Regions from separate parts of the Paenibacillus ihbetae genome, predicted to be linked through region 2. Evidence: riboswitches for the same ligand, from Rfam matches in the RefSeq annotation. Region 2 holds a riboswitch; the other holds the start of a gene.
What was found. Region 2 has a riboswitch for cyclic di-GMP ahead of BBD41_RS15075 (DUF8202 domain-containing protein). Riboswitches for the same ligand answer to the same signal wherever they lie in the genome.

Region 1 (16,958 bases), 1.3 Mb from region 2:
TAACTTATCCGGATTCGCGACGGTATAGATCGCATGAATTTTATGATCGCGGTAAGCGAAGGAATACACGTATTGGACGGTTTCATCCAGCAGGAATCGGATCCCCGGGAGTCCGTTCACCATGAGGAAAGAGTACGTAAATCGGCCTGCATACGTTTTGATCAGGAATTGATGGAATTTCAGCACGAGCTCAAATCCAACCACAGGCACTTGCGCCGCTTTGACTTTGCCTCCGCCATCCGAGTAGAAAACCACATCTTCGCTAACCAGCTCTAGCAGTCTAGTCGTATCTCCCTGCAATAGCGATGCCACGAAATCCTTGATATGCTTCTCCGCCGTCGATACCGACGGATGCTGGTCCGGATCGAAATGGATGCTCTTCTTGGCGCGATGGAAAATTTGCCGGCAGTTCGCGTTGCTCTTCCCGACCATATCGGCAATTTCCTCAAACGAATACTGGAAAATCTCGCGCAGGAGAAACACCGCCCGTTCCATCGCATTCAGCTGCTGCAGCAGCAATAGGTAGGCCGTGGAAATCGACTCTGAGCGCAAATATGTGTCGGAAGGATCGCCAACTGATGCGCCATCCGAAGCCCCCTTCTCGATGAGGGGCTCCGGGAGCCAGGGGCCGACGTATAACTTTTTGACGGATGAGCGTAAAAGGTCCAGACACCGATTCGTCACGATTTTGTATAAATACGCCCGTTCATTTCGAATGGCATCCGCATCCTGAAGTCTTTCATAACTCAGGAAGGCCTCTTGGAACGGCCGGTCCGGGATTAACACGTCCGTTCACATGCATAAAATCATGCGAAACCGTCATTTTCGGCAGGTATTGTTTGACAACCAGCTCTTCCCGCCACCCCGGCTGCACCACATCCAGCATCCCTTCAAGCTCGCGCAAATCCTTATCTGGGTCGGTCTCTTTCCCTTGGTATTTCAGAACGGATATGACTTGCGCACCGTCGTCGCTTAGCTAGGCAGCGCGCGATTGATTACTAAGAAAGACCGTCTGATCGATGCCGTATACAAATTGTTGTTTGGGTTTCGGGAGGCGTCTCAATGCAACATCCAGGCAGGCTGCCGTGATTTCGATCGCTTGTTCTTTCCAGGTATGAAGGGAGGTTTTTTCTGAACAAGGCACCAGCTGGTGGGCTACAGAAGGCGGTGTGGCGAGAACGACATGGTGTGCGCCGATCTTCGCTCCATCCTTGCACAGCACGTGACGCACGCTGCCATCCTGGACATCGATGGACGTAACCAGGCTGTTCGTTACAAAACGCACGCCGAGATCGGATGCCTTTTTTCTTAATTCTTCGACCAGTTCGCCCCAGCCCCGATCCAGATACAACACCCCTTGAAGAGCATTTTGCAGCTGCTTCAATGCAGGGCCTGCTGCCGGCAAATCCGGCCCTACCACATAACTTGCCGTCCGCAGCAAAGAATAAAAAATATTACGCACCATCGGATCCCGCAGATTCGATTCGACCCATTCGCGAATACTGATGCGATCATAGGGATGAGTATCCATTTTCCCGAGTTTCCCCAGCCAGGCAGCAAGCTCCAGCTTCCCCTTCCAAGACAAGAGCGGGGTCGTGAATAAAGATTTCATATCCGTGGGCAAAACGTTCAATTTCCCCTTCCACACCCCGTAACCGTCAATCGAGGGCTCCGCTCCCTGTACGTTAAGTCCCAACTCCATGAAAGTCGCGTAAGCATCCCCCTTATACAAGGCATGCCCGCCCAGATTGAAGTAAGCACCTCTTTTCTTCATGGACATGGCCCGGCCGCCTAACCGATCCTGTTTTTCAATGATGAGCGTTTGCTTCCCTGCTTTCGCTGCATAAATTGCAGCGGCCAACCCCGCAATCCCTCCGCCAACAACGACCACATCATACTGTTGCATCGTTCATCATTCCCTTCGATTTTTACCTGTATGACGGGCAAAGGATGCGGAGTGTGACAGGGATCGAAAAAAAAATATGGATGCTTATCTTTGCGTGAAAATGAGAGCCGTCCCGAGAAGGGAGGCGCTCGGAATGAAAATATCTCCCCGCGCCGTCTCAACCACCGGAAATCCATTGGACTCAAGATGACGCCTTGTATAAGCAAGGTCCCGCACCTTGACTGCATATCCGGCAAATCCCGGTGAAGACGTGAAGGCTTCTCCCGGGAGCAAATCGGTTACATGGGATTCAGGAATGAGCTTAATGCGTCCGCCCTCTAGATCAAAGACACGCGCCTTCCCCTCTTGTTGCGGCGGAGTTCCCAAATAAAGCTGATACCGTGTCACATAGGCATCGAACGCTTTATCCTCCACACACAGTATCGCTTCGACTAACGCAATTGCCCCATTCGGATGTTCCGTATGGATCTGTTTCAGCCCAGCGTCCAATGGAAGATTTTCAGCGAATGCCAACCGCCCTTCGGATACTTGCTCGTCCTCGATTTCCAACAAGCGTACCGAAACCAATTGAGTACCGGTTGAGGTCTCCACGGGACGCTGTATCGTATTGACACCACCATGTCCAACGCTTCCCGCGTCCAGTCGAGCCGCAGAAGTGTCCGCTTCTGAAGTGGAGAAGACCAAGATATGCGTTCCCTCAAAGCGGTCCAGACAACGAGTGATCGTCGCAACGGTCCGCTTGATAGAGGCGATGATTCGCGGGAGCACGGCTGGGGGTGCCGTAAGCGGGATAAAATGCGCATCGTCAGGAATTCTCCCTCCCTCCTGCACAATCGTTACGATCTCAATGAAATTGTCGGCAAAGTCGATATGGGCATTAGCTGCTCCAAACGGTTTAGGGCTCTCACCTTCTTGTTCAGCCATTGTCGGATAGGCAGGCGGTCGGCATACGAAGCCCAGCTTGCGGTACAACTCCAGCGCCGTCTCCATATCATGGACCACATGCCCCACATGATGGATTCTGTTAATTTCGGTCTTCATGGACAACCCTCCTCATGGAATAGGTACTTGCTGCAATGTAATTCAAAAAGATTTGGTGTATCTCCATATCTGCTAGTATATTTTGTTCTTGGAATAATTCGTTATCCATGCGCCCGTAACCTCTAGATCCACGTGTTTCCAACAAAATAGCAATGCAAGAACCCCGCACAACGGGGGTCCGGTTGGACAAACAACAGCAAAAATTATAGTACGAAACGTAAAGACTGCTGACCGAAGCTTTTGTCAGCATCCAACAAAAATAAACGAATCTTATTCAATAGACTCGTCATTCTTCATCAGACTTCTCGTTGTGTTCTTTCAGATGATATCTTAGCATGAGCATTCCCATTTCCCTTGTCACCGTAAGGGTTATCTAGTATTTCGCAGCTGTGAAAGTAAGTATATAAATACAATTCATATATAGCTAAAAAATATAGATTTATTACAAAATCGGGACTGTAAGACTAGGCATTTAATTATAAACATAACTATAGGTCTATTTCATTACGACAAAATATCATATAAATTTACATTAAACAACAATTCCATATATCGTACGATAATGGCAAACCCGCTGAAAAACGGGGACGCAAAGCTACAGGGGCTAAGGTGAATGTTCACTATGCCAGCCAGTTACCGAATACGACGGGAAGCCTCCGTCTATTCTTTTAGAATACCTGATGGGAGGTTATTTGTGTTGTCCATTAAAGTAAATATATGGATATGTTGCCATGATATATAAATAACGCTTAAGGGGGGATTGAAGTACAAGCGTGGATTTAGAAGAGAATTACATACTTATATGAGTAACGTTGTCATTTATTGAATTGGAGGTAATGATGTGATGTCTGATACGAACACAATGGTTAGCAATTACGAAGAAGTTCCCATTCACCATTCTCTCTCGCCTGAGAGCATTCGCGATCTGATCGAAGAGAAAGTGCCAGCGATTCGAATTCCGAATTATGTCTCTTCGGAGACAGCCCAGAAAATAATCGATTTCATTCTCGCCCAGGCGTCGCTTGATGCCTATACACACGAGGTCTACATCGACGGCGTGCCGGAGCAGAAATATTATGGGGTCTACCGCGTCGGGATCCCGTTCAACTCGACCTACGGCACCCCGGCGGGCAGCGCCGAACGGGAGAACTACTATCAGGCGGCCCTGCCGGGACTGCGCAGGCTACGCGATCTCTGTGCGCCGAATCTGTCGCCGATCGACCGGCTGCGACTCGATCTGGATGAGGCCTGGATGGATGGCGCCACGATCGCCGCCTTCGAGGGCCGGAAAATGTTCGCCGGCATGGTGCGCATCATGCCGCCCGACGATTCGCATATTCTCGAAGAGAAGCCGCATGTCGACTGCCTGCCTGCGTCGATCTGCCCGCTCGACCAGCAGCTCAGCGCGAATATCTACCTGAAGATGCCTCCGGTCGGCGGCACGCTCGAGAGCTGGAATGTCCCGACCTTGTCGTATGCCGACATTGAGCGGCTCCCCGACGGCACCATCCCGCGCACCGACTTGCCGAAGCCGGTTGTCATCCATCCCCAGGAGTGTGAGCTGGTGTTGATCAACACGCGCAAGCCGCATGCGGTCAGCAGCTTCTCCGGCGGCATCCGGATCAGCGTCCAGGCCTTCATCGGATACCAGCCGGGCAAGCCGCTGAGGCTGTGGTGCTGACGTACGAGCCGGTGCGCTGCCTGCTCTCCGGCCCCGCGCTTTCGCCCGTCCTCCACGACGCGCTTACGCAAGTCCCGGTCCGGATCTGTGCCGAGCCGGCCTTCGACGACGTCGTGGCCGCCCTTGGAGACCGGGTACCAGCGGGCCCAGATGAGGCCGCCCGGCACGACACCCCCGTCTTCTATGGCTGGGAGCCGAGCTACGCTGCCATCATGCGCCTTGCCTCACCCGCGCACAAGCATCTTGCGGGCCTATGCAAGGACAAGGCAGCCTTCCGTCGGCTGACGTCCGATCTCACTCCCGCATTCCGTTGCGTTGCGTTGCGTCCTGACGAACTCTGCACGTTCCGACCACCATCCGACCGTTCGGTGGTGCTGAAGCCAAGTATCGGCACCAACTCGATCGGCGTCCGGGTGGTCGCTTCGGCTGACGCCTGGGCGGAGGCTGTCGAGCAGTCTCTGGACGAGATCGCCCGCGCGTCGGCTCGTGTCGGCACTGATGTCGTGTCCGACACGCTGTTCCTGGTCGAGGATTATGTCGAGGGAACCGAGTTCGCCTGCGATGGTTTCTGGAATGGGGATGGCGAGGCGGTGATCACCGGCATCTACGAGCATCCCTTCGACACGCCGGGCGATGTGGCGGATGTCGTCTATTTCACTTCTCGCCCCATCATGCGAGCACTGCTCCCGCCCGCCACTGAGCTGCTGAACCGGATCGGCGCACGCCTCGGCCCTGGGGCACGCCGGTTCGCGTTCCACCTCGAAGCCCGGCTGCGCAGCGACGGCGTACTGGTGCCAATCGAACTGAATCCCCTGCGCTTCGGACAGATCGGTTTCTCGGATCTCGCGTTCCATGCCTTTGGCCACAATCCGTACCTGTGCTTCTTCACGGACACGGGGCCAGACTGGCCGGCCCTTTGCATGGGAGACGACGATATCTATGCGCTGGTAGTCGGCATCGCGGCACCAGGCACCGACCGCATGGCGCAAACCGCAGATTTTCTAGCTGCGGTCGGGCCGAATCGCGTCGGCTTTGTTGCAGCAGATCGGGAGAAGTCGCCCTTCCTTGGCATCGCCTTCACGCGAGTGCCATCGCGGGAGGAAATTCCCCGGCTGCTGAGCCTGCGGTCGCCTTAGATAGGATTACCTTAATGTCACAAATTTGAAATTTGGACAGGATGCGTCCACTTAAACTGGAAGCGTTGAACTAACGTATCCATCGTGTTATGAGAGGCTGTCCCAAAAGGTCGTTAGCTAAGACTCTTTTGAGACAGTCGTCTTTTTATATCCCCAGGACTAATATCAGTATAGGGGGACTATTTTATGCCAATAAAAGCCCCGTATTTAAGCCGTCTTCTAAATTTTCTACTAAGCTACTAAGTAGTTTATCGGATCGATCCATCTGATAGATGATGGACTTAGCAATCTGTGCTGGCCCATACCCATTCCCAAACTTCGCCGTCCTTGCTATCCAATATTACACCTTTCAGTCTAAACCCATTCTTCTTCAGAATGGATGTGAAGCATTATGATGTGGAAGCGTACGGGCTGTTACAACTACCTGCGGATTTGTTGTTTCTACTAAAGCGGCATACATAAGAAATGACCACAAATCCCAGAAGAGTGTGACTGGGAACGAGGTCAGAACTTCGGTACAGACGGTTTATAACTCTTTTTTCATATAATATCTCGTAATGCCTGTCAAAGGCACATGTTCAAGAACACCAAAGATCACATACCCATTCTTAATGTAAAACTCGGGTGCTTGAAACTCGTGCGTGTCCAAATGAATTCTTTTGGCACCCGATTCTTTGGCGACTCTCTCCAGTTCCCTAAGCAGCTTGTTTCCGATACCCTGGAGTCTATATTCTTCATGTACCCATAAAATTTCTAACGATACAGCTTCTCCGAATCGATTACTAAGCAAACCGGCAATCAATTCCCCAGTTTTGGATCTTACTATGAAATTCAACGCTTCATATTCAGCTGATGTGATGTTCATCTTATTAAAGCCATACAGCTCTTCCCTAATCATCTCAAGAACTGAACTCTTTTCTTCCATGACTCTCCTGATTTGAATCATTCTTGATCCTCCGCGTAACCTTCACTTCGCTTGTTAGCAAGAACATCATAAATATATAAATAGGTTCGAATATTACGGTTTCTCTGGTTTAAAAACTCTCTTTTCAAGACCATTCCGAGACGGGCTGCCACTTTAATCGAACCGAAATGGTCCACCGGCATATTGGCGCAAATTCTTTGCAGTTTCAGTGTATGCAATCCATAATTAAACACGGCTGCAGCCGCTTCTTTACCGTAACCTTGTCCCCAATACTTTGCTTTAATGATATATCCCAAGTCATTTTCTTGTCTGCCGTCAATATTCACGACCCGAAGTCCGGCATCCCCTATAAGGAAGCCGTTGTCCTTTCGAAATATGCCAAGCCGACCGAATCCGCTCGTGTATAATTCCATGCTTCCCCCTATCCATTCCCGAGTTTGCTCGATTGAAAAAGGCGCTGGCCAAAATTTCATCGTTACCGGATCGGACAGAATTTTATGTAACGCTTGAAGATGCTTCCACTCGTACGACCGAAGCAGCAACCTTCTCGTTTCTAGAGATATCATTAGGGGATTTCCTCCCATTTAAGTTCGTTCTGCTCGTTCACATCAACCTGTAGAACGCTGCCTTTCAACGCCTCGGCATGCCGGATGAGGCTGGTGCCGATCCCCTGACCGAATTCATCAGGATCGACAAATAACATGACAATTTTAAAGCCTTCCAAACCGATAAGCCCTCTTGGTTCTCCATAATCGCTTACTTCAACGCAAATCTCTGAAGCGTTTAATGCTCCCTTCTGAACAAGCTCATAGTAGAATGCAAAGTCAGCAGCCGACAAAAATGTATGGGTATCGCGTACAGCCCGATACCAAATTTGGACAAGTCATAGAACCTTTCCTCAAAAGCGATGATTTGATTTTTATTCTTCCTCTCTAACATAAACAAATTACCGCTGTCTAACTTTAAAAACTGTGATCCATTTGTCTGATGAACTCTTGAATGGCTTTGCTAACCAGATCTTTATCCTGCATATGAAGCGCATGCCCAATGCCGTTTAATCGGACAACTTGGGAATGTCTAACCAGTTCAGCAGCCTTTTTCACATCCTTATCGGATAGAAGTCCGCCCTGCTCCGGATCAGCCTGAAGAAATAAAACCGGACACTCGATCGCAGCCAGATCAATGCCCGAGTAGGCTTGGTATATCTCATCAAAATGATAGTTAATCGAAAACAACATCTTAGGATCGTTCTGACTCAAGCTGATCGCCATAAATTCAAACCAGGGATGGTTTTCACCAAATACGTCTTTTGCAGGGACAGGTTCTTTTTGTTCTGGTGATGATATGTGCATATGTTGAAGCTCGAAGATAATATCGTTAATCGTACCGTTCTCCGCAACTTGCCGCCATCGCTCCGTCATTTCCCGCTGACGATCGGTATGCACTTTAAGCACATCGGATGATAGAGGAGCGTCGCCTACAACAATTGAGTTCACGGATGCCGGGTACGAAGCCCCAGCCATCAAGGCGATCATGCCACCGAGGGAATGCCCAAAGATGACCGGAGGCTCTTTAATGATATAACGGATTAAATTAATCACATCGGAAAGATAGTCCTCCATACGATAGCCCAAAGGGGAAGAAGCACGTCCGGAACGACCGTGTCCCCTCAAGTCGAGAGCATAAAGATGAAATTTCCCGATTAAGTCAGGTATAAGGCTGGAAAAGCTCTGCCACCTCGAAGATCCGCCATGAAGTAATAGCAGCGGGCGCGCTGACGGGTCTCCGCCTTCCATATAACTCAACATTATCTCACCTGTATCATACGCCTTGACGTTCAAGTTGAGACGCTCCTTTACTGTCAGATTCGTGAGCATGCAGCCACCTTAATTAACATTTAGAATACTGCCAATCAAAATAACCGACTTTCTCTTCTAAAGCTAGCCTGTAGCTTCTGCGGATCATTCATACCGCTTCGGATTTCAGGATTCATATAACGTACTCCTTTATAAGACTTAATCATTTATGTACCGATTAGTGAGCTTCATGAACGCCTGCCTGGTATCTGGTTTCTATTGAAGGATGTTCGCGCTTGAAAGCGGCAAGTTCGCTCATATGATTGGGATCATGATGGGTGATGAAGATTTCACTATCCGATCCGAGTGAGTATCCGTTCCGCTGAGCGACTTCATGCAGCTCATTTAAGAAACGGAATAGGTACAGCCGACAAGAAACAGTGGCCCGGTCATCATGAATCATGACCTCGAAAATGTACGGCTGCTGTCCTTTCTCCGAATACGGAATTCCCAACGAATATGGGGCCTCCTTTCCTCGTACATAGTTATCATAACTAGGTAAGAGTAAGGATAGTATTGTCCTTTCGGGTATTCTTTCCAAGCAAAAGGTAGACTTTCGGGTACTGGCTTAGCTGTGAAAAGCAGGGTATGCCGTCAAAATGGCAAGCAGCATGCTGTAACTTATTGAGGGTGGGGAAAGAAATAACGGTAAATCTGACGGATAAGCTGCCAGAATTACGTTCAACTTGATACGGGGGGGCGTTTGGTCCCAAGCTGGCAGGTTACATCACAAACAGCTGCGAAGGATGTATGCGTCGGTTATTTCTCCGACCTGGCGAAAGGTTCATAATCAGCCCATATCCGCTGCATATGAGCAGAAGGCTTTATGATGAGCCGGAAAAGTATAAGACGGAACGGTTTGACCGTGATGATGTCAATACCATTCCGACGACGGCCAATTCCCCGTTCGGGGCACTACTTCAATCACGGTTTGGCAATCAGCTTGGCCGTCAGTTGTGTTCGATTGTGAATGTCCAGCTTCATAAAAATGGACTTTAAATGTTTCTTTACCGTGGATTCGCTAATGAGTAGCCTTGTAGCGACTTCAGCATTGGAATAACCAGCTGCCACTTCCTTAGCGACTTCATACTCCCGTTCACTGAGGATCCCGATTAAGTTCGGCTCGTATCGTGGCGGAACCTCCGGGAGGCAGCCACTTATATCGAGTTCTATTCCTGACCGCCTAAATAGCTGTGTTAAGAAAGCAACAAGCTTCCCGTTCCGCGTATCGAGGGCATAGGTCGGTGTGAGTGTTCGCCCGTCGTGATTGCGATGCGATGCCCCTTCCACAGGGAGAAATCCAAATGCGGTATAGGATTTGCGGCCGATTTCACTGTCATAGGGCGTACAGATGGTAAGCCCTCCTCTGCACAAGTACGAATAAATGAGTCGAATGCCGGCCGTTCGAGCTTGTGGATTAAGGATGTCGGCAAAATCGAGCGAACGAATAAACCATCCGGCCGGCTGCTCTCGAGGAGCAGCCAGCATGTCTCGTTCCGTTTCTGTAAGCGTACTTAAATAGGGGCTGCTAAGGGGATCCTTTTCAAGCCACGCCAATGTCCCGGCATGGATGGGTATGCAAATCGCCAAACCGCAAGCTTGATCATTCGGGCCCCGCAGGAGCTTGATCGACAACGGCTCCAGCCCATAAAGAGCTTCCAGATCGAGCGGAGCCGCATTGTAACGGACCATCTCTCTTGAATACTCAATTCGGAATCTAGCACCTGTCTCCGGATCAACCTCATATCCTGAAACAGGCTGCGTGCTGGTTTCCCTCCACTTCGCATAAGCAATAGCATCCCGAAGTGTTGTTTCCGTCACAGCTTCCCAGTAATAACTGTAATCGTCCTCATAAGATAAGGCGCGCAGAACGTCAATATCCACATAAGAGAGTAATTCGCTAACCTCCCATTCGATGTCGCTTCGATCTTTGCTCTGTAGAATAGCCTTCGCATAATATTCTGCACACCTTGTTGTCAGCTCCCGATACCGCTTAGGCATCCTTTCCTTCAAACGGACATTCATTGATTTGCGCATCAAATCATGCAGCTGCCACCCACGCTCGGTGCGTCTGACAAATGACAATGCAATCAGTCGGTCAAAAAAATAGCTGGGCACATCCTGCTTCATGACTGCGGAGAGCCTCTCTTGATCAAATACCCGCATAATGGATGCCGATTCAATAAAATAGATAAGTTCCCGATCTCGTACTTCCTGAAGCCACAAAGCAGCTAACTGCTCAAACCAGTCACCGCCTTCGAAAGACACTAAACTTTCTGCGAGATTGTTAGCAGCTGCAGCTAACGAAAGCGCAAGCGGATGGCCGTTTGTCCTGCGCCAAATTTGTTCGATTTGAAGCTCGTCCGTGATTCCGCACAAATTAAGATAGTTGAGGCAGTCCTTTCGATTAAGCTGCTGAAGCGGCAATTGGTGGAGGCGCTCACGCCAGACCGGGGACCACAACCAGCTTCCGCGAAGAGGATACCGTCCCGCCGACAGCAAAAGCAGCCCTGAAGGAGCTGTGGGAATAAAGCGGTCGCGAAGCCAGTTCTCCATATCTTGCATTTCTTCATAGGTATCGATCGCCAGCACGATCACACGTTCACCTGATTGCTGCGCAAGATGTTCGCAAAAGCGCTGTATCGGATCATATTCACTCTCTCCTGTAAAGCCGATCTGTGAAAGAAGCGCAGCACCAATTCCTTTCTCAGAATGGACAAAATCACGGCTGTCCAATTGAAGATAAACGGCACCATATTGCTGTGCTTTTTGTCGGCATAAACGTAGAAATGTACTTTTTCCCACGCCGGCGGTACCATATACATGAAACAATCCCGGCTCCTGATCCAGTTTTATTTGTGCAAGCTTGCTCTCAAATGCCATAAGCTCCTGCTCGCGGCCAACAATGAATTGGAGCTCGAGGTCAATCAGGCTGTTAGCTTGATTCTTTAACAAACTATCACCAATCGCTTTCTTTGCCAGATCACAAGGCGCACTCGACGGCGCTTTGGTACGTAATATTATACCATACATTTCATGTAAAAACTGGGAATTGAGGCGTATAAGGCTTACGCCAAAAGTAAGTCGGGGTGACAGATAAGCAGCATCGTGGTGATCTTCTTTCTGCTCCCGGTTCAAAGCCTCAAGTTCATCGGGCAAGACCGCCCAGACATAATCCTTCTATCAGGAGTGGGGATTGTTCCATTACAAATGCCTCATATATGACAGACATTTCCTTAATTATTTTTGCATGTAGTCATTTCCAGTTCTTCCGCAGCCCTTCCAGCTTCATCGGCTACCCGAATCAGAACTGGAGGATGAAGTCTGGGAGGAATCAAACATATCACTTCTAGTGATGTGGTTTAGAGGACCCAGCCCAAAGCGAGCGACCTTCAATGAATAAAGTCCTTGCAACTTTCCATCTTTTTTTACGTCAAAAAGGATGAACACCATATTTTGGAGGGAAATCATGAAAAAAATATCGCGAATTTCAATCGCCCTGCTATGCGCTGCGGCTCTAATTGTCCCAAACCACAACATATCTTCAGCAGCTTCAAAACAGGAACCACATGTAATCATCAACAACACAAGTCTATCCTCTGAAGATATACTTTTAAAAAACAACCAAGTATTTATTACCTTAACGGGAGCCAAGACTCTAGACGATTTAACGTTTAAGTGGAACAATAAGACAAAGCAAGTAACCGTCCAAGGAAAAGAGACTCATTTAATCCTCACGATCAATAAAACAACTGCACAAAAGAATAGTAAACCCGTAAAACTTAGCTCCGCGCCGTTCATCTATAAAGGCAAAACCATGATTCCTTTGCGCTTTGTTACAGAAGCAATGAGCAGCTCCGTAACCTGGAATCAGTCGACCCAAACCGCATTCATTACAAAAGCAAGTTCAAAACTGACCAAGGATTATAAAAGCGACGAGCTTCATACTGCAAGAAATGCAGCGATAAATTTGCCAAAGGTTTCCCAACTACCGAAAGAATTTGAGCCGACATTGGATACGTTAAGTCTTCAATATTATTTTCCTGAACGGGAATCAGGCCAGTTCATCGAAGTAAATAATAACGTCGTTAGTTACTATAAAATTTCTAACCATATCGCTTATCTGAAATGGCAGGGCCTCCTAGGTGATAAACCAGGCACGGCAAACGACCTTTATTTTATTAATCGCATGTTGACAGATGAAGCTGGAACACTTCCGTCATTTAAGGATACAACCTTTGCAAGCTTCCGTTGGATGCCTCATATCGGGGCTACGGGCTATAGCCTTATTAACAACCAAAACTGGAATAAGGTCACCTATAAAGATCAGGAACTTGAGCAAAATCAAATGAAAGAAAATTATATTATCGTGGACATTCCCGAAGAATAGGCCAGCTTCGTCTCCAAACGAAATGTAGTCATAAAAAAAGCTGCACCTCCGTTGTTAGTTCTGTCTAACAATAGGGGTGCAGTTCCATTATCACTCACGTATGTTTCTGATGCTCACTCTATGGGGTGCTCTCGCCAAGTTGGGGAGAGGCCTTGCTCCGCATTTACTTGAACGCTTGCCCGATTTGCCCGATTTTTCTTTTCATAAATATGGCCACTTCCCCATCTACAACATCATCATTGGTGTAATAGGATAAATCAATGCCTTCAATTTCAAATCCACATTTTCTGTAAAATCTTATAGCATTTACGTTCGTGTTTTGCGTTTCCAGGTTTATTGCTCGTATTCCGTTTCCTTCTGCAAGACGAACTAATTCATCGATCAATTGTTTGCCAACATGCATTCTTCTATAGTCTTCCGAGACTTGGAAATGCCAAATCAAAACGGTATTATTCCACTTTATTTCCTCAGCGATGACAACCCCGATTAATCGAGTACCTATGTATGCTCCTAGTGAATATCCCATGGGAGCGATCTTGCTGTAAAGCTCCAAATCGTCTTCACTATCTGTATATTCTTTATGATACGGTGCTTCAAGCTCTACTAATTGAATGTCGATCGTGGTTCTTTCTTCATTTTCAATTTTTGTCACCTTGTACTTGGCGTTTGAGGAATATCCGCACTCCCCAAGTTCATGTTGTTCTTCATCCGTGAACCTATGAATCGGTTTAATGCGTATAGCTTCTATAGGAATCACCCTTTAAAAATAATTTGACCGTCACGCTGCCTAAAGCCATGTGGGAAATCATGTACCGGCTTACGATACGTTAGTCCTTGCGGTGCGGATGTGTCCTAGCTTTTGATAAAAACAATCTTCACGCCTACCACCTGATCCTCTGCATTAACCGCCTTATATACGCCGTACGCCCCGTCGCCTATGCCGGTACGCGAGACAACGCCTCCCTCGAGAACCCCCGCCTCTTCCCCGCTTTCGGTGATATCACAGCAGGCATAATACCATGCCGTATCCGTGCTCTCTGATACTTCTTTCGCATCCGGAATCCGGTATTTGTGAATATCAAAAATCCCAGCCTGTCCGCTGTCCACCCCCGCCACGAAAGGACACTTGATCCACTCCAGAAAGGCCCCTTGTTCCGCAACGGATCGATGGTATGCCGTCAGCCTGGCGTTGGCTTCACCCCAGTCGGGGATCTCCGCCTTCTCCACTTCCGAGACCCACGTTCCGTTCAATGCAGGCTCCACTACCCCCATAATGACGATGCTCGTATCTAATTCGTAACACGGATCCGCAACTACCAATTGTCCGGAAGTTACTTCGAAATTACCCAGTTGAATGATCAATGAGGATACCTCCCATAACCGCTTGGATTTACATCTATTCTATCATGGGTGCAGAGGAATGTTTAATGAGACACCAGGATGGTTATCCATCAGAACAGGCGTACTACAATCGCAAAGATTCGACATATGTCTACATCTATTCGCCTTTGGGGTATGGACGAATCCTTTTTGAAGGTCTATAATAACAAACAAATTCCAAAAAACGAACATTAAGGCGGTATCCATGAGTAAATATATGCAATTATTTCAAGGCACGTCTTTTTCAAGCAAATCGCCCACAGAAATTCAAGTATTACGGGACCATCTGTACTGCATCAATGCCGACGGCATGATTGAGCGAATCGTCGCCCCCGAGGACGCTGATTACGCGTCCTTGCTGGATGCCTATCAAGGTACGGACAAGTTTCATCGGTTAGAGGCGGGGCAGTATTTCTTGCCTGGTTTTGTCGACTTGCATGTGCATGCGCCGCAGTGGGCCCAGTCCGGAACCGCATTGGACATCCCGCTCTACGACTGGTTAAATACGTACACCTTCCCGCTGGAATCGAAATTTTCCGATCTTGAATTTGCGCGCAAGGTTTACGATGACGTGGTCAGCACCTTACTGGCCAACGGAACGACAACGGCTCTTTATTTTGCAACGGTGCATAAGGAAGCCAGCTTGCTGTTAGCCCAAATCTGTGCAAGCAAAGGCCAGCGCGGACTGGTTGGCAAAGTCGTCATGGACGATCCCGAGCAGAATCCGGAATACTACCGCGATAAGGACACATCCACCGCACTTGCGGATACGGAAGAATTTATTATCGCTGTACAGGAATTAGCCAAGACTACAAAACAAGGCGTCTATCCCGTCGTCACTCCACGATTCATTCCAAGCTGCACCGATGAGGGGCTGAAAGGCTTAGGCGAGCTGGCTGCCAAATATGACACCTATGTCCAATCCCACTGCAGCGAAAGCGATTGGGCGCATGGATATGTCAAGAATCGATTCGACAAGAACGATGCCTTTGCGTTGCATGATTTTGGCCTGCTGCGGGATAAATCCGTTATGGCGCATTGCAATTTTCTGGAGGATCAGGATGTGGAGTTATTTGCGGACACCGGCACCGCGATTGCCCATTGTCCGATATCCAACGCGTATTTCGCCAATAGCGTCATCCCGGTCGCCCGTTTCCATGCCAAAAATGTCGAGATCGGCCTAGGCTCGGATATCTCCGGCGGCTTCTCGCCAAGCCTTTTCGATAATATTCGACAAGCAGTCATTTCTTCGCGGATGCTGGAGGATGGCGTTAACCCTTCCCTCCCTGCTGAAGATCGCGGCGTACCCGATTCGCGCATTACGATCCACCAGGCATTCTATCTGGCAACCGCCGGAGGCGGGGATAGTCTGAGCTTGCCGATCGGTCGTATCCAGGAAGGCTATGCATGGGATGTGCAGGTGATCGATACGAGCATTCCATCCGCCAAGCTGCCGATTTTCGATGAGCATGAGGATATGCACGATATTTTTCAGAAAATCATGTATCTGGCAAGACCTGAGCATATCCGCGAGGTGTGGGTGCAAGGGGACAAGGTTCATTCGCGTTAAGCCTATATACCAATTAAACTAAACATTCGAGGTGTCCATCGGAGTGAAAACACAAGCAGACAAGCAAAATGACGCACAAACGAATTCACAGCAATTAACGGTTCCGCCCGACGGTAAAATTTCCTTCGGGAAATCCGCCATTCTCGGTTTGCAGCATGTCGTCGCGATGGACGTCTATGTCGTTCCGTTCCTGATTGCCATGTTAATCGGCTTAGCGCCCAATCAGTCCAGCGCATTAATTCAATCCACGTTTATCGCGGCCGGGCTAGCCACGATCGTGCAGACATACTTCTGCATGAAGCTGCCGATGGCGCAGGGTCCTTCCTATGTTCCGCTCGGCGCGATTGTCGCCATTTATGCCGCCAGCGGCGGCGGGGAGACGGGCTGGGGCTCCGTGCTGGGTGCCAGCTTGGTCGGTGCGGTTCTCGTGGTGATCTTGGGATATACGGGAATCTTCAATAAAATCGTGAAATCCTTCATCCCGCCGATTGTAGGGGGCACGATTATTTTCATTGTCGGTCTATCGTTACTGCCGGTTGCCATCCGCGACAATATCTATGGCGCCACGGACGCTGCCATCAATCAGAACGTGCTGCTGGCGCTGATCTCAGCCGCTGCACTCCTTCTATTCGTGGCCCTCGGTTCGTTGTTCCGAGCGAAAGGGGCAATTTTCCGAGTTACATCCGTCATGATCGCATTAATCATCGGATGCTTCTCGGCCAACTTTATGGGTGTCCTGGATTTCAGCCCAGTTGCAAGCGCCAAGTGGTTCAGCATGCCGCAGCTGCCGTTTAAGGACTTTGGCTTCTCATTTGATCTCTCGGCGATCATCACCATGGTCATCATTTATCTCGTGCTGTTGGCGGAAACGACAGGGACATGGTTTGCCATCAGCAACGTCATTGATAAACCGTTAACGGATAAGAACATTAACCGCGGGGTTATTGGCGAAGGGATTAGCTGTCTGATCGCTTCCGTGCTCGGTTCAACGCCGGTTACCGGCTATTCCACCAACGCAGGCATTATTTCCATCACGGGCGTAGCCAGTCGCCGGGTCTTCCTTGCGGTAGGCG
Region 2 (16,958 bases):
CTTAGAGTGGGAGGTGAATACTCGATCTGGGGGAAACCCGTGAATTAAAAACTGTTCAAGAATTGACCCAAAAACTTCCCAGAATACCATATCAAAAAGAGGTGACAAAACTTGAAGCTGAAATCAAAAGTAAAAAAGAGTTTACATAACAGTCTAATATGCTTAATGGCAATGCTCATTGTATTTAGCGGAATCTCACCAGTACAAGCTGCAACCCTGCCAAGTACGCCCATTGATCAGCATCCAAAGGCAACCATGTTAGGGGGTGTAGGTGAAGGAAAATATATTGATGCGGACTATTCGTTTACACCAAGGCTTACAGACGAAACGGAAGTGTCTGTTACACCAGGACCGAATACTAGATTAATAACGGTAGAAGAAATGTGCAGTAAAGTTCCTCAATCTACGTGTGATAGTTGGAAAACGCAAAGTTCAGCTAATTTTTTTGAAGATACATCTGGGGGACGTTCACCATCAGCAACCCTCAGTTTTACGAATGTCGGAATTTACAACAATCAGAAAATAGACATGGTGGTTGAAACTACGTCCGAGAGTACAGATGTGCTTAACAGTGCTTTTGATGTGTCTGGTGCATCCAGAAATTCATCAGCGTCGTCGCAAACTGCTTTTACACGTAAGGCGACTTTTATATCTCATGAAACTGGGCAACCAGTTGAGGTAAAAGGATATATCTCTTTTAGTGCCATAAACGCAGCAAAAACAATGTTGTTTGATTTACCGATAAAGGACATATTTGCTATTAGTGGATCAACGATCCTTTATGATAATGGGATTACTAATGGAGAGCCTTTGTTCGTGAAGGGTACAGCTCCAGGAGGAACTGGCACACCAGATACCATGATGACTCTTGTCTTTGAGGAAACATCTACCATCACCTTTACGGAGACTTATGCTGGTGCATCAAATGTCCGACAAACTCATGGGACTAGAATTGATCAATTCAGCTTAACTGGAATTGAGCCTCCTGCACCTGTAAAGTTCGGGTATTCAGTAGCAGATAAAAAGATAGGTCAAAACGAGTACCCGGATTCTCGGGAGCCTATTTACCAAATCGTCCAGTCCGTTCCTTATGCAGATCCAATCAATTACTACAAGTCATTTGAGATCACGGATGCTTTGAATGAGGTACTAATCGTCGAAGAGAAAGACATTGAAATCAAAAATACCATCGGGGTTGATGTATCCAGTCTATTTGACGTATCCGTTATCGATCATCAACTATCGATCAAAGCAAAAGATGCTGCGCTTTCCAACGCCAATTTTTATAATCAACAATATACGATTACAATTAAGGGCGCATTGGATTTAACAAGTGATTATGACAAATATATGGATCAAGATGGCAATATTTTAGTTTCCAATAAAGCGATAACGACGATTGATAATGTACCAAAAAGCAGCAATGAAGCTAATGCGAAGTTTAAGTTTAAAACGCCTGTGCTTGAGTCTCAAAAGACTGCTTCTATCGAGCAAAAGGCAACTGGTAACACGGATCTGAATCATCCGGAAGTGGGAGATATCCTCACGTATACGATTCAGACTCGAAACACCGTGGACAACAGCCAAATTAAAAACCTAACGATCAGTGACACCATTCCGCAAGGAATCGAATATGTGTCGGGTACACTAATTGTAGATGGACAGTCGGTAACGGATGCTGAAGGGGACGACAGCGGCCATTATGCATCCGGTCAGGTTGTCGGCGAAATTGGCACCGTCTCCGACATGAATCAGCATACGCTTCAATTCAAAGCGGTCGTACAGCCTGGACAAGCCGGGAAGGATATTATCAATATCGCCACGGTGGGAGGCGACAATATCATTACGCCGGACAGACCGCGAGCAGAAGTGGAAGTCTACCCTAGAAATCCGCAGATTGAATCCGAGAAGTTTGCCGTGAACAATGTAAGCAAGGCGACGTATGAAGTCGGAGACACCCTCACCTACACAATTCGTGTAAGAGGTGTGGTCAACGATACGTATCTGGAGAATTTGACGATTACGGATACGTTGCCGGCAGGCTTGAAATACGTGCCGAACAGCTTAAAGGTGGACGGTGTATCCGTCACCGATGAGAACGATAACGATGCCGGTTATTCTGTAACGGGCGAAGTATACGGCTCATTTGGCAATGTTAAGGGAACGGATTGGCATACGCTGCAGTTCCAGGCCGTTATTGAATCGGGACAAGGCGGTCAGACGATCCAAAACACGGCTCTAGTGGAAGGTGACAATATTGATCAACCGGGCACACCAACAGAGAAAATTGTTGTTGAACCAGAACCGCCAATCGATCCTGATCCAGTAGATCCAACGGATCCGGTAGATCCAACGGACCCGGTAGATCCAACAGATCCAACAGATCCGGCGGATCCAACTGACCCAACAGATCCGACGGACCCAACTGATCCTCCAGTAGATCCGGTAGATCCGCCAGTTCCCCCGCCAGTCGATCCGGGTAACGGCGGTGGAGGCGGTTCAGGTGATGTAACGCCGCGCTCTCCGGTCGTTGAATCTGAAAAGGCTGCAAAGGACCTGAATGGTGGGAGCATCGAGGTCGGGGATACGATCGAGTATACGATCCGTGCCCGCAACACGGTTTCCGGCAGCCAGGTAACCAGCATGGTGATTTCGGACAAACTGCCTGCAGAACTGGAGTATGTAGCAGGTACATTGAAAGTAAACGGTGTCTCGGTAACGGATAGCGCCGACGGCGACCGAGGCGAATATACAAACGGTACGGTTAAAGGAAGCTTCGGAACCGTAACGGATACGGCTTGGTATACGCTGGTGTTCCAAGCGAAGATTATCAAGGGCCAACATGGGGACGTCATCAAGAATGTGGGTGAAGTGAGTGGAGGTAACCTGAATGTTCCGAGCCGCCCAAGCGAGGAGATCACGATTAACGATCCGACTTCGGTCGATCCGGCACCTGTCATGGAATCCGGAAAAGAAGTGAAGGATCTGAACGGCGGTACGATTCAAGTTGGGGACGTAATCGAGTATACGATCCGTACGCGCAACACCACCCCGAATGCTGTGAAGAATCTTGAGGTCTCGGATGAGCTGCCGAGTGAACTGAAGTACGTAACAGGCAGCTTGAAGGTGGACGGCCAATCGGTAACGGATGCGCAGGATACCGATCAGGGCTCGTACGTGGATGGCATTGTCAGCGGACAGTTCGGCAACATTACGGATACGGCATGGCATACGATCGTGTTCCGTGCCGAAGTGGCAGCAGGGCAAGCCGGCCAGACGATCCGCAACGTAGGTGAAGTAACCGGGGATAACCTGGTGATACCGGATCATCCGTACGAAGACATCATCATTGGTGGCGGAAGCGGAAGTAATCCGGGGATCCCGGGGGATCCGAATGATGGATCCTCTACCGATCATCCGAACAATCCGGGCGGAGGAGATTCGGATTCCACATCTCCAGACTCCAGCCATTCCGGAGGATCCAATGGCACCGGTAGTTCGGATGACACAGTCACAGCTGGTGAATCGGATGGAACTGGACAATCCAGTCAATCTGCTTCTTCGAAGGACTCCTGGAACGCAGAGTCCGGAGACCGTAATGGCAACAAGCTGCCAAATACGGCTACCAATATGTACAGCTATATGTTGGCTGGATTCATCCTTCTGTTGGCAGGCCTGTTCCTGGTCAGAAGAAGAAAGGCATAACTTTGCAAGGAAGCAGCATTAAAAAATGGACAAAGCGGTTGCTGCTTTCTAGGTACACGAAAGGGACCGGAGTGATTCGGTCCCTTTTCATTAATATATTTGGAGTATTGGCGACTTATACAGCTAATAGAACCCAAATCATAATACCTATAGGTACAAAGCTTTAAGGGTTTGATGAGTTTTCTAGAGATTCCAAATTAGAGGCATTTCTTTCAGAAGGCTCTATCTATAATCGTTTTATTCAGAATATATTCAGAAATGTCAAATATAATGTCAAAAGAAACTACCAAAGCACTAAATTAGACATAATCTGATAAAATTCAACAAACTTAAGACTTGAGCACCTTGTGCTTTTATGAAATAAGACTCAAAATTTAAGTAGTTTTGTTACCAAGTTTTACATATAGAGCTCGTACGATAAGAGCAAACCTGTTGAAAAGCGGGGACGCAAAGCTAAAGGGGCTAAAGGTTCTATTGACCTATGCCAGCCAGCTGCCGAATACGATGGAAACCTCCGTCTATTGGCGTTCTGTTCGCTATTAGACAGAGGTTTTTTCGTTTTACCTGAAAGATTCGGTGTTGGTAGGCTTTTATAAAAAGGGTCTGCAGCATTGAAAGGGGTTGATGCTTTTTTGAAATGCCGTCGGTTGGGTGTGACTTTAAATGGGACTAGACTCTAACTTTGAGGTTAAGAGTAGTGAAAAGTTAAGCAAAGTCCCGAGTAAACTTTAGAATTTTCGAAGCTTCCTGCAATTGCTGGGAGATACGAAAGAACAGGAGGATGAGAGAGCTTGTTTTCAAAAAGCAGTAAATTATTCTGGAAGAGGCAGCTTAAGGTTTTGCTTGCGTTCGTTGTCGTGGCAAGCAGTTTTCCCGCTGTGTTCGCACCGCAGCCTGTGAGTGCAGCAGGAGTAGTACCTGCCCCCGGTGGAGTGGATACTGGGTTGATTTCATGGATTGACGCGGAAAAAAGTATAGATGAAGCGGGACAAGCTGCAGGTAAATCCGATAAATTGATTGACCAGCGTGGGAACAGAACGTGGACTGGAACTGGTCAGTATTTGACCAGTGCATTTAATTTTAATGGTGGAATTGAATTTCCAGGTTCGGGTCTGTATCAAATCGGGCAATTTAACCAGGACGATAATATGCGAGAAATATTTTCAGTTCAAGCAAGCAACGGAGTGAAGAAAACAGCAAGTTTTCCATGGGAGTTTGGTGCAGGGATAACTGAGAACAATACTATCTACTGGCCTACAATTCGGACGGCTTTCGGCAGAGAATCCACTCTGGACATTAGTGTGGACGAGGATTTGTTGAAAAATGCCGCGATCATGAATATCTGGAGTGCACCAGATGATTGGAGTCTTTCACTTAATGGTGCAGAGAAACGACATGAACCTACCAACACACCTAATTTCTTCTCTCGTACTACCGGTCAATCGAGATACTATATTGGCGCAGGACATAACAGTATATTTAATGGAAGAATTTCCGAAGTCATTCTCTATAACAGGAAACTTGAAGACTATGAACGTCAAAAAGTAAACAGCTACCTAGCGTTGAAGTATGGCTTGACGTTGAAAAATGAAAATGGTCAGCCGATGGATTATATTGCAAGCGACAGCACTAACGGTACTGATGGGACAAAGATGTGGACAGCGACCAAGAACGTTGGGTACGGCAACCGTATTACAGGGATTGGACTCGACGAAACTGGCAATTTGAATCAAAAGCAGTCAAAGTCTCAGGAAACGGGAGCAATCGTAACGATTGCATTAGGTAATGAGATTACTACGGCTAATAAAGATGTTCAATCTGAAATTGTAAATGATCGCTCATTCTTTGTATTCAGCGATGATAATGGAAGCGCAGAGTATAACCAAGCAGTTTCCACAACGGACGTTCCTGGTGATTTACAACGCATGCAACGTAATTTTAAGGTGGAAAAAACAAATTGGGCTGATGCCGAAATTACACTGCAAATACCCGATGTAGATGAAGATTATTGTTATTACTTGCTCATTAATGAGACCACAGCTAAAGCGTTGGATGTATCCGGTCAAGTAACATTGAGTACCGGTGAGCTTGCAGACGGTGCAACCTTTACATTTGCCAGAGCACTAAAGATTCCTTTGGCTGCGCCGAATGTTAAATTGGATGTTCATGAGCTAACATGGGAGCCGGTGGAGCATGCTGATAAGTATGAAGTGACGATCACGTTAAACGATAACACGGTAAAAATAGTGGAAGTACTTGATGGTAAGACGACGCTTGACTTGACGACTCTGGGATTAGCCCCGGACACCTATAAATTGACGGTTATCGCGAAGTCAAGCGATCTGGCGTATTCGGAATCCGAAGTGTCAAATGAGGTGGATTACAAAGCCGTCCCAAAGTTGGAGAGACCAGACAACGTTACAGTGAACGGGGACCAGCTGACATGGGATGCGGTTACAGATGCTGACGGTTACGAAGTAACCATCAAGCATAGTGATGGAACGATCAGCAAAGTTCCGGTACCAAATGGAACAGAACTCGACTTATCGAAGATAGAACCTGCCTTGGTTCCAGGGACTTATTCAGTGACTGTAACGGCGAAGTCGGATAATCCAGCAGAATATACGGATTCGGAAGCATCGGATGCTGTGGAGTATACGGTTGATCAGATGCAGTTAAAGAAACCAACTGCGCAGTTGCAGGACAATAAGCTGATCTGGGAAGCTGTAAACTATGCAGACAAGTATGAAGTAACCGTTAAGTCAAAAGACGGTGTGGTTATAACTACAGAAACGGTAGAGGGAACAGAATTCGACTTGTTGACGTTGGGATTAGCACCAGGAACCTATGAAGTGACTTTAACGGCGAAGTCGAATACTCCGGATGTATATACGGATTCAGAAGCATCGGATGTCGTAGAGTTTACGGCACCGGAAGGTGTAGATAAAACAGCGTTGAGGAACAAAATCAATGAGGCGAAAAGCCTGACACCTTCCGACTATACGCAAGCAAGCTGGACTAATCAGGAGCGTGTGCTTGAGGAAGCGAATCGTGTGCTGAAAGATCCAAATGCAACACAAGCCGATGTGGATCAAGCGCTGGACAAGCTGCAAAAAGCGTTGGATAATCTCGTTGTATTGAACGGAGAACTAGAGGAGTTGAATCTCGCAGGTTTGAATAACGATGGGAACCAAGCCATTACACTTAACCCAGCGTTCGATCCGAACCAATACAAAACCTATCAAGGAACCGTAGCGAACGACGTATACGGCATCAGCTTGAATCCGAAGGCGAAATATCCAGATGATAATCAGGTCAAAGTCTTCGTGAACGGTAAAGAGTATCCTGTTGACCAGTGGGACAACCTTCCGTTAGAGGAGGGCGTGGATAATGTTGTAAAAGTCGGCGTCTATAGTAAAACCGGTCAGCTGATCAACGAGTATACCTATACAATTTTCCGTGAAAGTGCTGTACCAGCCGACAACAAGTTGGAATCGTTAGTTCCTTCTGTAGGAAGCTTGTCTCCGGCATTTGATCCGAATCAGGATACCTACACGATGAACGTAAGTAACAGTGTGTACCAGATTCAATTGACGCCGACGGCAGTGGATCCAAACGCGACGATTCAAATACGCGTAAATAACGGGGAATGGAAAGAAGTCGCTAGTGGTCAGATCAGCGATGATCTCGCGCTGAATGTCGGACTTAATAACATTGTCGTCAAAGTTACCGGTAAAGACGGCAGTTCCAAAGAATATACCGTGAAGGTAACGAGGGAATACAGCAGCGATAATGGTGGCGGCAGCACCGGCAATACCGGAGGAACAACAACCCCATCAACACCAGACAACACGGAGAAACCGGGTAGCATCGTAACAACCGATAACGGTTCGAATGTATCGTTCGCTTCGGGTACAGTCAATGGTAACCAAGCGATGGTTACGATCGATAAGAACAAGCTGTCCGGCATTCTTGCGGATGGTAAAGGACATAAACTTGGCATCCGCGTTCCGGGTAACAGCGATGTCGAAGTTCGAGGATTGACACTTGAAGATCTGAAGAAGCTTGCCGATACCGGCTCCAGCCTGGAAATTGAAGACGTGCTGGCGATTTATCCGGTTCCTGCAGGGCAGCTTGATGTGAACGCAATCAGCAAGCAGTTCGGCAACGCGCTGATCAGCGATATTGCCGCTAACATCAAAATCAAACGTTCTGCGGACGATCTCGCTAAGCTTGCCAGCGAGAAGGCAGCTGAAGGCGGTTATGAACTGCTTGTGCATCCGGTCGATCTCGATTTGACCTTTAACCATGACGGGAAAACAGATAGAGCGGGATTGTTGAACGGTTATGCGCCGAAATACATCGCGCTTCCGGAAGGCATTGACCCGAACCGGATTACGACAGGCGTTATTGTGAATCCGGACGGCAGCGTGTACCATGTACCGACGGTCGTAACAAAGGTCAATAACCGGTACTTCGCGCTGATTAATGACCTGCGCAGCAGCGGTACTTATTCAGTGATCTGGAATCCGCAGGATTTCGAGGATGTGCAGTATCACTGGGGCAGAGCAGACGTGAACAATATTGCCGCAAGACTCGATCTGAAAGGCAATGGCGACAACACGTTTTCGCCGAACCGTCATGTGACACGCTCTGAATTTGCTGAAATTGTCGTGTTGGGCCTGGGATTGATGCGTCAAGACGCACCGCAGAATATCTACCCAGACGTGCCGTCTACGGCATGGTATCGGAATGCCGTTGCGCTCGCGGACGAATTTGATATCGTTCGGGGTTATACGGACGGCAGCTTCAAAGGTAGTCAGCAAATCACGAGAGAGCAAGGATTTGCGATGATTGCCCGTGCGTACCGCTTGATCCAATCCGAAAACGTGCCGAGCCCGGAGCAAATTGCTTCCACATTGGCGCCATATGCGGATGGAGATAAAGTCGCTTCATGGGCTAAAGGGGATGTTGCCCAGCTGATCGCAGCGGAAATTATCCAAGGCAAAGGACCTGATCACCTTAGTCCAAAGGCGCAAATGACACGCGCTGAAGTAACCGCATTGATCGCAAGAATGCTGAAAGTGACGAACCTGATCGATAAGTAATAAAGCAACGCCAAAACAACCATTGATGACCTGAACGTCGTCAATGGTTGTTTTTCTATTATATGCGGCATTTCATCGCCAAAAGTATAGTTGAGCAGTGTGGCGGACGATCAAACTTGAGCATGAGTCGGGGAGAGGGATCGATTATTCGTAAGAGCTCTTTATCAAATGAAATTATGGGCGGAATTCGGAAAGGAAATTTCAGGTGACGTTCACCGAACCTTAGGCAACTGTACAGAGCCTCATAAAGCTTAATCCGAGATCGCGTATTCATCGATGATGGTCACGTGGACCTGAATGTACTCCATACCAAAACAAATCCCCCCAGTATGATCACTTGGGGGATTTGTGTTTTATCCTATGCTTTTCTTCTTCTGAGCAGAAGCAAACCTGCAAGAAGCAGAATCGCTCCGGCTACCATGTAGCTGTACATGTTCGTAGCCGTATTCGGCAATTTATTGCCGTTAGGCTCATTTGCTGCTTGATCTCCGGATTGAGCCGGATTTTGTGGAGCAGCATCTGACTCACCTAAGGTTGAATCGTTCTGATCTTCCGGTGTTTGTGCACCGGTATTCGAATCCCCGTCGGCGTCTCCATTCGAATCTTCATTCGAGTTCCCGTTGGAGTCTCCGTCCGTGTCTTCATTCGAGTTACCGTTCGGATCTTCATTCGAATCTCCGTTGGAGTCTCCGTCGGAATCTCCCGTGCCACCAGGGTTGGTGTTGTTACCACCGTTATTCCGGTTGTCGGTCACTTCGATGACATTCGATGGCTTTTGTGGACTTGTCACATTATCGCCTGTGACTTCACCGATGTTTTCGATCGTTTTGCCGGCTTGTTCCGCTTTGACGGTTGCCTTGAACGCAATCGTATGCCATTCGGTATCCGTAATCCGTCCAAAGTTACCGCTCACTTTGCCGTTAACGTACTGGCCTTTGTCTCCATCAACGTTATCGGTGACGGAAATGCCGTCCACCTTCAGGCTGCCTGCTACATATGCCAGACCTTCCGGCAGGGCGTCGGCTATCACAAGGTTCGATACATAGCTGCCGACAACGGTGTTGCGTGCTGAGATTGTATATTCCAGCGTATCGCCAACCCCGATGATGCCGCCACTTAGATCCCGCGACGTCTTCCGTGACTCGATGACTGGAGAAGGCGGAGTCGGCGGTGTTACAGGCGGTGTTACAGGCGGTGTAACCGGTGGATCCGGATCTACCGGCGGATTGACTGGCGGGTCGACTGGCGGATCAACCGGTGGGTCCACCGGTGGGTCCACCGGCGGCGTGTCGCCTTCCTCAACCACAATCTCATCCGTTGGACGGCTCGGCTGATCGATGTTGTCCCCGGTAATTTCACCGGTGTTGCGAATCGCTTCTCCGGCGCTTGCTACGATCTTCGCCTGGAACTCCAGCGTATGCCATTTCGTATCCCATACATCCCCGACGTTACCGGCCACCTGACCTGAGACATAGTGGCCTTTGTCGCTGTCCTTGTCGTCGGTAACCGAAACACCGTCGACCTTCAAGCTGCCCGGAATATATTCCAGACCAGCCGGCAGCGTATCCGATATGACCAGGTTGGACATATACGTATCGTCCAGCACCGTTCTAGTCCGGATCGTATAAGTGACCGTATCCCCGACTTCGAACGACTGCTTGCCCGCTTCAAGGTTCGCTGAGGACTTCTCCGATACGACGACCGGATTGCGCGGATAGACCTTGACTTCGGTTTCCGGCATGCTTGGAACGTCGAGATTGTCGCCGCTTACGTTGGCAATATTTCGAATATCCTTGCCGGCTTGACCGGATTCGATGATCGCATGGAATTGAAGCTCATGCCAATCTTCGTCCCATATATCACCGAACCCTCCGTACACGGAGCGGGTCACCACATGGCCTTCATCGTCGCTTTCTGCATCAGTGACTGATTTGCCGTCCACGGTCAAGGTGCCCGGCACGTATTCCAGTCCATCCGGCAGGGTATCCGTAATTTTCAAATTCGAGATATACGCATCCTGCGTCACCGTTCTTGCTCGAATGGTGTACACAACCGTATCCCCGACTTCAAAATTGGCTTTGCCCGCGTCCAGGTTCTCTGCGATCTTCTCCGATTCCACAACCGGATGGCGCGGATAAACCAGAACTTCTTCCTCGGACTTGCTCGGCGTGCTCACATTCTCGCCGCCAACAACAGCGATGTTGCGAATATTCTTTCCGGCTTGTCCAGATTCGATGACTGCGTCGAATTCAAGCGTATGCCATTCGGTATCCGTAATATCCCCGACCAAGCCGATCACTTGACCATCGGTGTACAAACCGCCGTCTTGATCGCTATCGTCATCCGTGACGGAGACGCCGTCTACCTTCATGCTGCCCGGCACATATTGCAGTCCGGCCGGCAGATCATCGGAGATAACCAGATTGCTGACAAAGCTGCTAAGGGCTGTATTTCGTGCCTGAATCGTGTACCGCAGCGTATCGCCTGGTTCAGGATGATCAGGGTCCGTATTTCCGGCGGCCTTGGTTTGAAGGACTGCCGTTTTGTTAGACTCAAGAACAGGCGGATTGAAACGAACCGAAGTTGTGGTTTCATTGGATTCCTTTTCTTCCGTATCGCCTGTCAATAAGTTGTCATAACTGATTTGTGCTTTGTTTTTAATTTGCTGATTGGTAGCGCTCGCTAACACCTTGACTTTAAATTGCACGGTAACGCCATCAGCCAATTGGCTCGTATTGGCCAAGTCGCCTAGCTGAATGCTGACCTGGCTGCCGTCAAAGCGACCTTCGTCGGTATCGTCGGCATCCGTCAAGTTCTTAGTGGTCGAGTCTTGGATCAATTTCATGGAGCCAGGAACGTATTCCGTTCCAGCAGGAATCAGATCCGTCACGCTCGCATCGGCGGCGATGTCTCCGCCTTCGTTCTTGATCTGAATCTCGTAGGTTACTTCATCGCCGGCATTCACTTCTTGTGGAGATGCGGTCTTGTTGGCCGTCACGCATGGTGCCGTTCCAAGGAAGATATCATCGATGAAGTTGCCTGCACCAATGCTCGCGCTTGCTGTGCTCACCGCTTCAAAGCCGAAGCGGGTAACCTTTTGTCCTGCAGGAACCGTATATGTACCCGTATAAGTTCCCCAGGCTTTGTTACCATCTGTCATTTGTTGCTGAACTACGGTATCGTAAGGGTTAGCCGTAGCTGCCCCGATACGAAGCTGCATCGTATCGGACCCTTGCCGCCCCATATGCGATAGGCGCCAATAAATGGTTTGTCCAGGGGTTGTCTTCACATCCTGATAGAGCATCCCGTTTTCAAAAGCATTTAATTCCGCCCATTTGTCGCCATCCGGGGGAGCTGGCCAGTTCTTTACAACCGAAGGAATATTCTGCTCCCAGTCCCATAACTCAATGACCGGATAACCATTAGCATCATCCGTGGTCTTCCACCCGGGTACTTCAGATTCATAGTAGTAGAGTCCGGATCCATTAACAGCAGTTCCCCGGACAGCGCCTTGCTCAAAACTGCCGTTGATCATCGCTACCGGAGCCGGGCACACGTTCGTTTCGCCGGCAATGGATGTGCTCACCTCATTGGAAGCGACTTCTTCCGACTTGTTGGTCAAATTGTTGTCATATTTGATAATGGCCTGGTTCCTTGTGACGATGCCCCCATAACCGGACAACACCTTCACCTTGAATTGAACCGTTTTTCCTTGAGGCAACTGCGCGGCATTCGGCACCTCACCCAGATCGATAACGATCATGTCGCTGCTGCGATCATAATGGGAGTCGTCAACCGGCTGGCCATTCACCACAATAGAGCCGGGAACAAATTCGGTTCCTGCAGGAATGCTGTCCTCAAAAGTTACATTTGCTGCGGCATCGCCGCCATTGTTTTTAACCGTCACTTCGTACGTTAACTCTTGCCCGGCGGATGCTTCTCCCTGTGGAGATACCGTTTTATCTGCGATGACGCAGGGCTCTGTTCCGAGGAAAATATCATCGATGAAGTTGCCTGCGGCAGGGTTGCCCCCAGCCGATGAGACGGCTTCGAACCCAAAGCGAGTTATCGTTTGGTTGGCCGGAACAACATAGCTACCCGTATAATATTTCCAGTTGTCTTTACCAGTCGTTAGTTGCTGAACAATCGGAAGAGCTTTGGGCTCTACAGTGGCTGAGCCGATCTTAACAGCCATGGTATCCACGCCTAGTCTTCCTTTATGTGCTATTCTCCAATAAATCGTTTGCCCGGGAGTCGTCTTAACATCTTGATATAACTGTGCAGGCTCTTTACTATTCAATTCAGCCATTTGCTGCCCATGAGGCACGGCATTTTTAAGGCCTTGTTGATCAGCAGGAGAACCAGGCTGGATTTGATCCATTAATCCTTTGTTAAAGATTTCGAATGATCCAGTGGAATCGGTTGTCTTCCAGCCTGGCACGTATTGACCTTGAACCGAAAAGTAACCTGGGCCGGTCGGGAACCTTGGATCATTCGGTGCATACACCGGCTCCTCAAAGCTGCCATTAATCAGAGCTGCTGGCTCTGGGCACGCGGCAAGAGGAGTTATCCCGGACGTAACCGTCGATGGGGCTTCCTCGATCCCGGTACTATCGGCTCCTGCAGCCTGAACCGGTACGGTCAATGCAGGCTGTAACCCGCCTAGAATAACTAATAGAATAGAAAATTGAATGAAAATCCGCTTTAATACGTTTGATCTTGCCGAGCGGGCAGAATGCAATCTGTCTCCCTCCAATCTGCTGTAATCTTCCCGGAAGTTGAGCACATTAGTGCGATATGCTCATTTTCTGTCTCAGGCACTATCTCCTTTCCCTAAAATTATACATTTTCACCGTCAAGTATAAGTTAGCAGCCACTCAGCCACAATATTCCGCCGGTACCATATCCAGCATATGCCAGGTGGCCCCGTTGTCCCATACGTTAATTCGACAAATTACAACAAACAAGCAGCCGGACAGACAAAATAACATGGGAAAGCCGCCTTGAAACGACATGCTTAGTCATGCAGAAAACGCCATATGACAGGGGGTTAGGGGCTGTTGGAATGCGAAAATAACCTGCGCTTAAATACTTAATATAAAAAGAATAGAGGGTTGGATCACACAGAGGAAATTTATTACTTTTGACTCATTAAGAGAAGAAGTACGGTCCGCGGCTGGATTTTAAAGAGAAGAAGAAGTAAGATATGGTTGTAAAAATATAGATAAAACCCATTGAAATCATAGATTCCATTGTTGTCCTGGCAGTCACCGACTGATGAATTTGAGCAAAATGAAAGGGGAAGCCATGCGAAGAATCGTAGGTGCGTTGTTAATGCTTGCCGGTGTCGGGTTTGTGACATTCGCTGCAATTCAATATTTCGAGCATCAGGCAAGCCTGAAGGAAGCCATGGCGGAAGCGAATACGCTGATTTCTCAGCCGCAAACCATAGATCATTCGGATGATAAGGGTGTTGATCCAGCCTCGCATCGTGATCCCTTGATCGAAAGGTCCAAGTTTGACCCAAGTCCGAACGATGTGATCGGGATGCTTGAAGTTCCTAAGCTGGAAGCCGAGCTTCCGATAATCGAGGGGACGGATGAGGAGATGCTCGAAAGAGGAGTCGGGCACTACAGCTCCACCGCATTTCCACTGGACGATGAACAGATTCTGCTGTCGGGCCATCGGGACACGGTGTTCCGGAACTTTGACAAGCTGGAGGTTGGGGATCGATTCGTCGTAAAGCTGCCGTATGGAACATTTGAGTACGAGATTCGAAGCACGGATATTGTAGACAAGGACGATACATCGGTTATTCGATCGATGGGATCCGAGGTGCTGGTCGTTTCGACCTGTTATCCGTTCCGCTACTTAGGCAATGCGCCGGAGCGTTTTATCTTCTATGCATATCCGGTTGGAGATGAGCAGACCACCTAGTTTTTCATGCTAACCCAAAAAGATTAATGCAATGGCGAGGATGTCTCACAATCCATTCATGGATTGTGAGATTTTTCGTTCATCCCGCTTTTTTTGCAGTCGCGTCATGATGCAGATTTCCCGGTGCTCTTTTTTTCTTCGCTCGCTAAGACATTTCAATTTATGAACAAATTTTCGATTAACACTTCATTCGCCGAATAATAATGACAAACCTTGTCACTATTAACGATTAGGATAGAGATAAGGCAGCCGGTCCACTAACCATTTAATGAGAACCCCGGGACTCCAATATATGGAGGGCGCTGGAACAGGAACGGATGGGCGAGCCGTATAACATATGCTTCTAATAATAAGGAGGATTGCGTTTATGTATGTTACGATTGCAGATTTTGTTGCCGAGTGGAAGAGGGAGGCTGCATTGACTCAGCAGGTATTGAACGGTTTGACGGATGCGTCGCTGCAGCAGAAGGTGTACGGGGAAGGACGAACGTTGGGGAGAATCGCCTGGCACTTCACCACGAATATCCCGGAATATTTGTCAGAGTTCGGAATTGCCATCGAACAGATCCCGAACGCGGAGGAAGTCCCCGCTTCCGCGAAGGGAATTGCCGATACCTTTGCGAAGATCAGCGACCGGGCGGCACGCGCCATCGAGGAGCAGTGGACGGACGCTTCGCTGCAAACGGTGCAGAATGCCTTCGGAAGAGACGAATCCAATGCGTCCATCTTGATGGGACTCATCAAGCACATTGTCCACCACCGGGGACAGGTTACCATTCTGATGCGTCAAGCGGGATTAAAGCCTTTTGGCGTATATGGGCCTCCTAAAGAAGACTGGGTTCATTTCGGGGTGGAACAGGCGCCCCTGTAATAATAACCTGACCGGAGCCCAGCGTTAAACTTTAACTCATTTAGCGTCCATCTTAAACCGCACGGATGTTGGGCCTGGCTAAAGCTCATCGGTTTCTGGCTGCGATCCTTACAGGGATTGCGGCTTTTCTTGTGTTCCTGGCGTCTGACCGGAAGTTATTGGCCGGCAGAACCCTACACACCCTCCCCACAAAAAGTACGTACACGGTACCTTGGAAGACCCAGCCTTACTAACAATACACGATGTGGAGCCTGCCGTGCCGGAAATGGTATAATTCTACTAAAGTATGAGAGGGGGCAAGGCCAATGAGGGAAGAACTCTTGGAACAGCTCGAGGAATGGCACGAAGAGGATGAATTCGAAGCGATCGTAGATGCGATCACGGAGATTCCGGAAGAAGAACGGGATTACGTCCTGACAAGCCATTTGGGCAGAGCGCTGAACAATCTGGAGCGCTACGAGGAGGCGGTTGAGCAGTTCTTGTCGATTGCGGAAGAAGGACAAGAGGACCCGCTCTGGCACTACCGCATCGGACTGGCTTATTATTACCTGGAGCAATATGACAATGCGCGCGAGGCTTTCGAAGCTGCAGACCGGCTGGAGCCGGGGGATGAGGATACGCTGGAGTTCCTGGAGTGGATCCGGGGTAAAACAGAGGAGCAGGAGGAAGAAGCAGCTGTGTCAGCCGTTGAAGCTCCAACCGGACAGGCGTCTATTCCTGCTGATACGGATGTTACGGATTTTTGGGATGACGGCGCGGAAGCTGCCGATTCGTTCATCATGGCACCGCCGACGGACGATTTGGTTGAATCCATCGAGGAAGAGCTGGTCTTCAAACTGCCGGCGGCTTATATTCGGATGATGAAAGTACATAATGGCGGGATTCCCCGCAGAAGGTATTTCCCTGTAACATCGGGGGATGCAACCGAAGGCCGCATCGAGATTGCGGGCGTGCTGGGCATTGGCCGGGAGAAGAGGCTTTCGCTCTGCGGAGAAGCCGGCAGCCGGCATATGATCGAGAGCAGAGGCTACCCGGAGATCGGTGTCGTTCTATGCGTGTGCCCTTCCGAGGCGGAAGCGGTCATGCTGGACTACCGGGCAGCCGGCAATGACGGTGAACCCGAGATCGTTCATGTCGACCAGAGACATCCGGACAAGATTACCCGGCTTGCGCCGAACTTTCAGGCTTTTGTTCAGGGATTGGTGCACGAGTAAACGGATGCGATAAGAAGCTGTTCAGTGAGGAGCGCGATCTCTTCCTCCTGAGCAGCTTTTTTACAATGCGCCATTAGTCGGCATTACGCCGGGTGCCTCACCACAAATAATTCCAGCTGCATG

Region 1: linked by a shared signal. The riboswitch ahead of BBD41_RS09460 (hypothetical protein) and the one ahead of BBD41_RS15075 (DUF8202 domain-containing protein) in region 2 are both predicted to bind cyclic di-GMP.

The regions. Positions count from the first base shown of each region.
Region 1 is NZ_CP016809.1:2,084,329-2,101,286, forward strand. It holds gene BBD41_RS09445 (sigma factor-like helix-turn-helix DNA-binding protein) at 1-786, opposite strand, end outside; gene BBD41_RS09450 (FAD-dependent oxidoreductase) at 977-1,906, opposite strand; gene BBD41_RS09455 (VOC family protein) at 1,991-2,947, opposite strand; cyclic di-GMP riboswitch class I at 3,502-3,588, shown strand; gene BBD41_RS09460 (hypothetical protein) at 3,792-4,628, shown strand; gene BBD41_RS09465 (ATP-grasp domain-containing protein) at 4,622-5,764, shown strand; gene BBD41_RS09470 (GNAT family N-acetyltransferase) at 6,291-6,710, opposite strand; gene BBD41_RS09475 (GNAT family N-acetyltransferase) at 6,707-7,273, opposite strand; gene BBD41_RS30630 (GNAT family N-acetyltransferase) at 7,255-7,527, opposite strand; gene BBD41_RS09480 (alpha/beta fold hydrolase) at 7,652-8,530, opposite strand; gene BBD41_RS30635 (cytochrome P450) at 9,296-9,544, shown strand; gene BBD41_RS09490 (LuxR family transcriptional regulator) at 9,470-11,704, opposite strand; gene BBD41_RS09495 (copper amine oxidase N-terminal domain-containing protein) at 12,015-12,935, shown strand; gene BBD41_RS09500 (GNAT family N-acetyltransferase) at 13,099-13,692, opposite strand; gene BBD41_RS09505 (DUF4241 domain-containing protein) at 13,788-14,297, opposite strand; gene guaD (guanine deaminase) at 14,521-15,885, shown strand; gene BBD41_RS09515 (uracil-xanthine permease family protein) at 15,929-16,958, shown strand, end outside.
Region 2 is NZ_CP016809.1:3,383,160-3,400,117, forward strand. It holds gene BBD41_RS15070 (isopeptide-forming domain-containing fimbrial protein) at 112-3,705, shown strand; cyclic di-GMP riboswitch class I at 4,118-4,205, shown strand; gene BBD41_RS15075 (DUF8202 domain-containing protein) at 4,497-8,813, shown strand; gene BBD41_RS15080 (isopeptide-forming domain-containing fimbrial protein) at 9,172-13,008, opposite strand; gene BBD41_RS15085 (class D sortase) at 14,121-14,750, shown strand; gene BBD41_RS15090 (DinB family protein) at 15,118-15,621, shown strand; gene BBD41_RS15095 (SMI1/KNR4 family protein) at 15,927-16,835, shown strand.